Regions from separate parts of the Streptomyces sp. NPDC054786 genome, predicted to be linked through region 2. Evidence: riboswitches for the same ligand, from Rfam matches in the RefSeq annotation. Region 2 holds a riboswitch; each other region holds the start of a gene.

Region 1 (2,193 bases), on a different contig from region 2:
GCCTGCTGCCGCAGTTCGTCCCGGCAGGACAGCCCGCGCTGCCCCGTACGCTGCTGCTCGCGACGATGGTCGTCGCCATGGCACTGGTGTGGTTCCCCGCCGTCGCGCTGCTCGTCGACCGGCTGGGCGTCTGGTTGCGCCGCCCATCGGTGGCCCGCGCCCTGGAAGCCACCACCGGAGCGCTCCTGACGGCGCTGGGAGGCATCCTGCTCGTCGAGGTGGCGCTGGCCTGAGGCGGGGCATGCCACGGGCGCCATGGCGCGGACACCAGGGCACGGCAGGTGAAGGACACCGCCCCTGCGTCGCGCGGTGCGGGCCGGGGCAGCACCGTGACCGGTCCGTCCGCGGGCGGGAAACTCCCGCGGACGGACGAGAGCCGGCCGCTCCGTTGCGAAGTCACCCGGTCAAATTGCCCAAGCCCACCGACAATTGACCGGGCGTGAGATGACGTCGCAGGTCAGCCCACACGCCCGTACCAGACCGAACGGCTCCAGATCCGTTCCAGCCGCACCACGCTCCCGGCCTTGGGGGCGTGCCACATCCGGCCCCGGCCCGCGTAGATACCGACGTGGTAAATGCCGCTGCGCGAATGGAAGAAGACCAGATCGCCGCGGCGGCGCGAGCTGGCCGCGACATGCCGGGTGCGGCCGTACTGCGCGGCGGCGGTGCGTGGCAGGGCCCGGCCGGCGCGCTTGAACGAGTACAGCATCAGCCCCGAACAGTCGAAGGCGTGCGGCCCCTGGGCGCCGTACCGGTAAGGAGCTCCGCTCTTGGAAGCAGCGACCCGCAGCGCGTGAACGGACACGGATGCGGCTTCGGCATTCCCGGCCGCTCCCGGCGCGACGCTGGTCCCGCCGAGCGTGACCAGCGTCAGAGCGGTGACGGTGCCGGCGCGTGCCAGCAGATTCGGCGTATGCATGCGCACGGTCATGCGCAAACCCTTCGTCAGCCGCCTGCGAAGGAAGACCTGTCGGGTTCGGGCAGGCGAAGATGCCCGGCCGTCTGTACGGCTTCACCCCAAGGAGCCCTCGGCCGTGAAGGCCGGGACCCCGTCCTGCTCGGGTCCTCCGCTCCCGCCGGTCCACATCGTCGACCGGACGTCCGGCACGGCGGCGGGATTAGGCGCCCGTCCGGACCGCCCCGTCGCTGTGGCGGGGTCTTGTCGTCGAAGGGATCGTCACGCACCTGGGACCCGAATTCCGAGCTGAAAATGCCGTATGTGAGATGGGTCACAATTGACCCGAATGGTTAGTTTTGTTCCCTCAGGTGCCACGGCGCGGGGTGTTGCACCCCTCGGACCAGGGGCGAAACATCCGAAGTCCAAGGAATTAGGTCTATTCCGCGCAATTCGTCGCCTCCTCACATCGGGCGCGGACGCTACGCCGTATGCGCAGCCTCGGTGCGTGTGTCGGGTCAGACCTCCTCGGGTGGCGGCACCGTCACGAGCCCGGCCCGCCGCTCGCCGTCCAGCACCCGCAGCGCCCGGGTCAGCGTCGCGCGGTGCAGTTCGCTCTCGCCCCGGCTGTGCATGAGCGTCAGGGCGTCCCGTAGCCGGGTGGCCTTGCCGACCAGCGCCTGGGCGGCGCGCAGCCCGGTGTAGGTGCCTTCGCAGCGGGTCGGGTTGATCCGGCCGAGCAGGTCGATCACCTCCAGATAGCTGTCGATGAGTTCGCCCTCGGCGCGGGTCAGCGCGGGCAGCGGCGGCGGTTCGGGCGGCAGCATCGGGTTCACCGCGCCACGGGCTGGAGCGCCGACTGCTTGCGGTTGCGGGTGATCCCGTCGATCAGGCCGTACTCCTGGGCGGCGCGGGCGTCGAAGATCTTGTCGCGCTCGATATCGGTGGCGATCCGCTCACGGGGCTGTCCGGTGTGCCGCGCCAGCATCTCCTCCAGCAGGTCGCGGGTGCGCAGCATCTCCTTCGCCTGGATCTGCAGGTCGCTGGCCTGCCCCTGAATGGGCTCGCTGAACGACGGCTGATGGATCAGGATCCGGGCCCCGGGCAGCGCCAGCCGCTTTCCGGGCGCGCCGGCGGCCAGCAGTACCGCGGCGGAGGAGGCGGCCTGCCCCAGGCAGACGGTCTCCACGTCGCACGACACGAAGTGCATCGTGTCGTAAATGGCGGTCATCGCGGTGAAGGAGCCGCCGGGGGAGTTGATGTAGAGCGAGATGTCCTGCTCGGGCGCGGCGTGTTCG
Region 2 (2,193 bases):
TCTCCCGGGAGGTCACCCCTGCCCGCGCCCTCCGCTTCGTTGTCCTCGTCCTCGTACCGGTAGCGATAGCGGTCGGGATGCAGACCCAGCCCCGCCGACGCGCCGACCTCCAGCAGCGCCAGCGGCTGCGGCAGGCGGGCGAGCAGCGGCAGCAGCGTCGCGCAGTGGGCCGGCTCATCGGTCCGGGGCGAGCGCTGCATGATCACCGCGCGCACCTCGTCCCAGTGCCGGATCGTCCACTCGCGCCAGCGGCCGTACGCCATTTCACCGCGCGGCCCCAGCTCGGCGTGCGGGCCGTCGAGATAGCGGACGGCGGCGAGCAGAAGGTCCGGCTGCTGTTTGCCGCCGGCCGGCAGCGACCCCGACAGCAGATCGCAGAGCTCCTGGTCCTGGCTGATCCGCGCGCTCAGCTCCTCGTGCGCCGCGGACCACCCCCGTGCCCGACGCCAGGAGAAGTCCCCGTACCGCTCCGCCACCTCCCAGGCGCCGGCGGCAGCGCTCTCGACGTTCCCGGTGTTCCCGACGTTGACGGCCATGATCCGACGTTACTGCTCTCACGTTCCGTAACCGAGGGGCACCCCTCCGCATAACAACTGGCACACAATCCACGCGAGATCGTTTAGGCGTGGGCGGCCAACTCGCCCGATTTGTGGCCGTGGTGGCCGAAAAAGTCCACGCCAAAGCTGTTGTGGGGCCGTGATGAATTCCCGGGAAGGCTTGGAATCCGGCTGCGATCTCTATTACTGTCCGATAACGCAGCGCGGTCGTCCCAGCCGTCGCAAGAGGCGGCACCGCGCGCCGACGCCGAATCCCGCACGCGCTTTTCACGCACCTCCAGCACCTCGAACTGCACCAAGGGAACCGGGGAACCACTTCCTTGGGGTGAATCGGACGCCCTCCGCCAGGGGGCGCCCGTAGGAGACCTTCCTGCTCCGAACCCGTCAGCTAACCCGGTAGGCGAGAAGGAAGGAAAGGAGAGCGCCCCCGTGGCGTCCAACAGGCCTGCCCCCGAGGGTCCGTCCGCCTACGACCTCGATGACCGAGGTGCCTTCCCGGGCCCCGGTGATGCGGACACCATCAACGACGGACCGTGGGAGGAATGGAATCCCACCGAGGATTCCGTCCGCTCCGTCCGCGGCAAGCACCGGGTGGCCAAGCAGCGCGGCGGACTCGCCCGCGGCGGCACGGTCCTGGGCGTCGGCGTCATCGCGGCCGTCGGTGCCGGCGGAATGGCGTCGGCCGAGGGCCGCCCCGCGGTGCCGATCTCGATGCCCGACGTCGGCGGCATGGCCGACGAGCTCGCCGGCAAGCTGCCGGACGCCAAGTCGCTCCCCGGCATCGGTGACCTCATATCCGACTCGGGCGCGGACTCCACCGCGGCCGAGGGCGCCGCCACGGGCGATGCGGCCGCGGCGGCCTCCGGGCCCCTCACCCGGGCCGCCGGGACGGACTCGGACACGGGCGCCGCCGAGGCGCTGCGCAGCCGCATCCTCCAGCAGGCCGACGCGCAGCAGGGCGCAGCCGATCAGGAGTCCCGCGAGGCCGCCGAACACTCCGCATTCCAGAAGGCCGAGAACGAAGCCGCCGCTCACCAGAAGTCGGCCGAAAAGGCCGCAGCAGCCAAGAAGGCGGCCGAGATGGAGGCCAAGCGCGAGGCCGAAGAAGCGGCCCGGCAAAAGGCGGAGGCCGCCCGCCTCGCCAAGCTGGCGAAGAACTTCATCGCCCCGGTCTCCTCGTTCACCCTCACCGCCGGCTTCGGCCAGGCCGGCGACCGCTGGGCCGCGGACCACACCGGACAGGACTTCGCCGCGCCGACCGGCACTCCCATCAAGGCAGTGCACTCCGGCACCATCACCCAGGCCGGCTGGGCCGGCTCGTACGGCTACCGCATCGTCCTCACCCTCGACGACGGCACCGAACTCTGGTTCTGCCATCTGTCCTCGATGGTGAAGACCTCCGGCAAGGTCACCACGGGCGATGTCATCGGCCGGGTCGGCGCCACCGGCAATGTCACCGGCCCCCACCTCCACCTGGAGGTGCGCCCCGCCGGCGACCCGATCGACCCCATGCCGTGGCTGCGCGACCACGGCATCAACGTGTGAACTTCTGACGGGGTTGCTGTTGGGGGGAGCGGGAGGAATAACTCCCCGCCCCCCAACGCTGCAACCACGCATGACCGCCACACACACCCCC
Region 3 (2,193 bases), on a different contig from region 2:
CGTGGCTGATGTCGTCGTAGAAGAAGACCAGGTCACCGGGCTTGAGGTCTTTGGTGGCGATCCGCTGGCCGACCTTGACCTGGTCCCAGGTGGTCCGCGGCAGACTGACACCGGCGGCCTTCCACGCGGCCTGCGTCAGGCCCGAGCAGTCGTAGGAGCTGGGGCCGGTCGCGCCCCAGACGTACGGCTTGCCCATCTGGGAGCGGGCGAAGGCGAGCGCCTTGTCGGCCTTGGCCGAGGTGGAACCGCCGGTCGAGCCACCGTCGTCCGCACCGCCGCCGGTCTGTCCGCCGGCCGAGCCGCCGGCGTCGTGCTGGCGCCGGCGCTCGCGCTCCTGCTGCTTGCGCGCCTCCTCCTCGGCCTTGCGCTTGGCCGCCGCTTCCTTCCGGCGCTCCAGCTCCGCGAGCCGCGCCTTCTCCTGGGCGGTCAGCCGGGAGAGCAGCTGCCGGGCCTCGGCCAGCTTTTGCTGCACGGACCGCTTGGACTCCTTGAGGGATGTCTGCGACGTCTGCAGCCGCTCCAGGCTGCGGGTCGCCTCGGCGCGCTGCCGGGCGGCCGCCGCCTGCTGCTCCTGGTAGTCGGTGACGGCCTGCTTCTGCCGGCCGGTCAGCCGCTCCATGAGGTGGCTGCGGTCGACGAACTGCTGCGGGTCCTTGGCGAGCATCAGCTGCGCCGTCGGGTTCATGCCGCCGGTGCGGTACTGCGCCGAGGCGAAGGTGCCCAACTGGCGCCGGGACTCGTTCATCTTCTCGGCACGCTTGGCGGCGGCGTCGAGCAGGCCGTCCACGGTGTGGCGCTGTGTGTCGGCGTGCTCCTTGGCGGCGTTGTACTTCTGGGTGGCCACCTCGGCCTGGCGGTAGAGGCCGTCGACCTTCTGCTTGACCTCTTCGACGGTGGGCTTGGGCGCCCGGGGGGCCGCGTCGGCGGACTGCGAGAGCAGCGTGGCCGAGGCGAGGGCGGCAGTGGTGAGCCCGACGGCCGTACGTCGGCCTCCGGGTGAGGCGAGAATGCTGGTGCGCGGCTTGCGATGCGACGCCAAGGCCGGCGACTCCTTCCGTGGACCGCCTACCGGGTTAGCTGTCGGGTTCGGGCGGTGTCGCTGACGGAAGGCTTGCCCTACGGTCCGGACGTCCGCTGGCGACGGCTGTCCGGATCGATTCACCCCGGTGGTGCTGGTGGGTCCCCGGCTCCGGGTGCCTGAGGGCAGGGCCGGACTCGGCGTGGGCGGCCCGTGCGGACGCTGTCGTCCACGGGGAGGCGGGCTGCCTGAGCGAGGACGTTAGCCAACTCGTGTGGCTCCTGTGAAGGCTGATGTTCGATATGCCCGAAACCTTTTCGTGACCTGAACGCGATGCGGGGTTGTTGTGGCAGATGTCGGATTCGGGTAGACGAGCCGCCGACCGATCTGTGCCGGTCCCGGCCACCTGACCTGCCGCGGTGCCACGCCTCGCCCCGCAAGCGGCCGACAATGGGCTACTCCGCGGCGGACTGTCAGTGCGGCGGCCTAGACTCGGTGGGCGATGAGCAGCCTCTTTGACGACAGTTTCCTGGCGGACCTCGGCCACAAGGGCGAGGAGCACCCGCCGCCCCCCGAGGACGAGCACGGTCCGGCCCCGGAGGAGATCCCCGCCGACCTCTTCGGCGGGAAGTTCGACGCGCCCCCGCCCAGAGAGGCGTACTACCGCGACGGCGCCGCCCGTCCCGCCCTCGACCCGGCGACGCTGCTGGAGGGGCTCAACGACGAGCAGAAGGCCGCCGTGGTGCACACCGGCGGCCCGCTGCTGATCGTCGCCGGCGCCGGCTCCGGCAAGACCCGGGTGCTCACCCACCGCATCGCGCATCTGCTCGCCGAGCGCCATGTCCACCCCGGCCAGATCCTCGCGATCACGTTCACGAACAAGGCCGCCGGCGAGATGAGGGAGCGCGTCGAGGAGCTCGTCGGCCCGCGGGCCAACGCCATGTGGGTCTCCACCTTCCACAGCGCCTGCGTCCGCATCCTGCGCCGCGAGTCCAAGAAGCTGGGCTTCACCTCTTCCTTCTCGATCTACGACGCCGCCGACTCCAAGCGCCTGATGGCCCTGGTCTGCCGCGATCTGGACCTGGACCCCAAGCGCTACCCGCCCAAGTCCTTCAGCGCGAAGATCTCCAACCTCAAGAACGAGCTCATCGACGAGGAGACCTTCGCCGGGACGG

Evidence for each region. A riboswitch is a leader RNA that binds a small molecule or an ion and turns the genes downstream of it on or off. The one in region 2 is predicted to bind cyclic di-AMP.
Region 1: linked by a shared signal. The riboswitch ahead of ACWGI6_RS14720 (C40 family peptidase) and the one ahead of ACWGI6_RS09150 (M23 family metallopeptidase) in region 2 are both predicted to bind cyclic di-AMP.
Region 3: linked by a shared signal. The riboswitch ahead of ACWGI6_RS13480 (NlpC/P60 family protein) and the one ahead of ACWGI6_RS09150 (M23 family metallopeptidase) in region 2 are both predicted to bind cyclic di-AMP.

What each region holds. Positions count from the first base shown of each region.
Region 1 is NZ_JBSHAW010000015.1:33,812-36,004, reverse strand. Features, by position in the region: gene ACWGI6_RS14725 (LysE family translocator) at 1-233, shown strand, start outside; gene ACWGI6_RS14720 (C40 family peptidase) at 458-931, opposite strand; cyclic di-AMP (ydaO/yuaA leader) riboswitch at 936-1,122, opposite strand; gene ACWGI6_RS14715 (hypothetical protein) at 1,414-1,722, opposite strand; gene ACWGI6_RS14710 (ATP-dependent Clp protease proteolytic subunit) at 1,728-2,193, opposite strand, start outside.
Region 2 is NZ_JBSHAW010000008.1:42,321-44,513, reverse strand. Features, by position in the region: gene ACWGI6_RS09155 (DUF2332 family protein) at 1-536, opposite strand, end outside; cyclic di-AMP (ydaO/yuaA leader) riboswitch at 829-975, shown strand; gene ACWGI6_RS09150 (M23 family metallopeptidase) at 987-2,102, shown strand; gene ACWGI6_RS09145 (aldo/keto reductase) at 2,173-2,193, shown strand, end outside.
Region 3 is NZ_JBSHAW010000013.1:96,708-98,900, forward strand. Features, by position in the region: gene ACWGI6_RS13480 (NlpC/P60 family protein) at 1-1,039, opposite strand, end outside; cyclic di-AMP (ydaO/yuaA leader) riboswitch at 1,048-1,231, opposite strand; gene pcrA (DNA helicase PcrA) at 1,521-2,193, shown strand, end outside.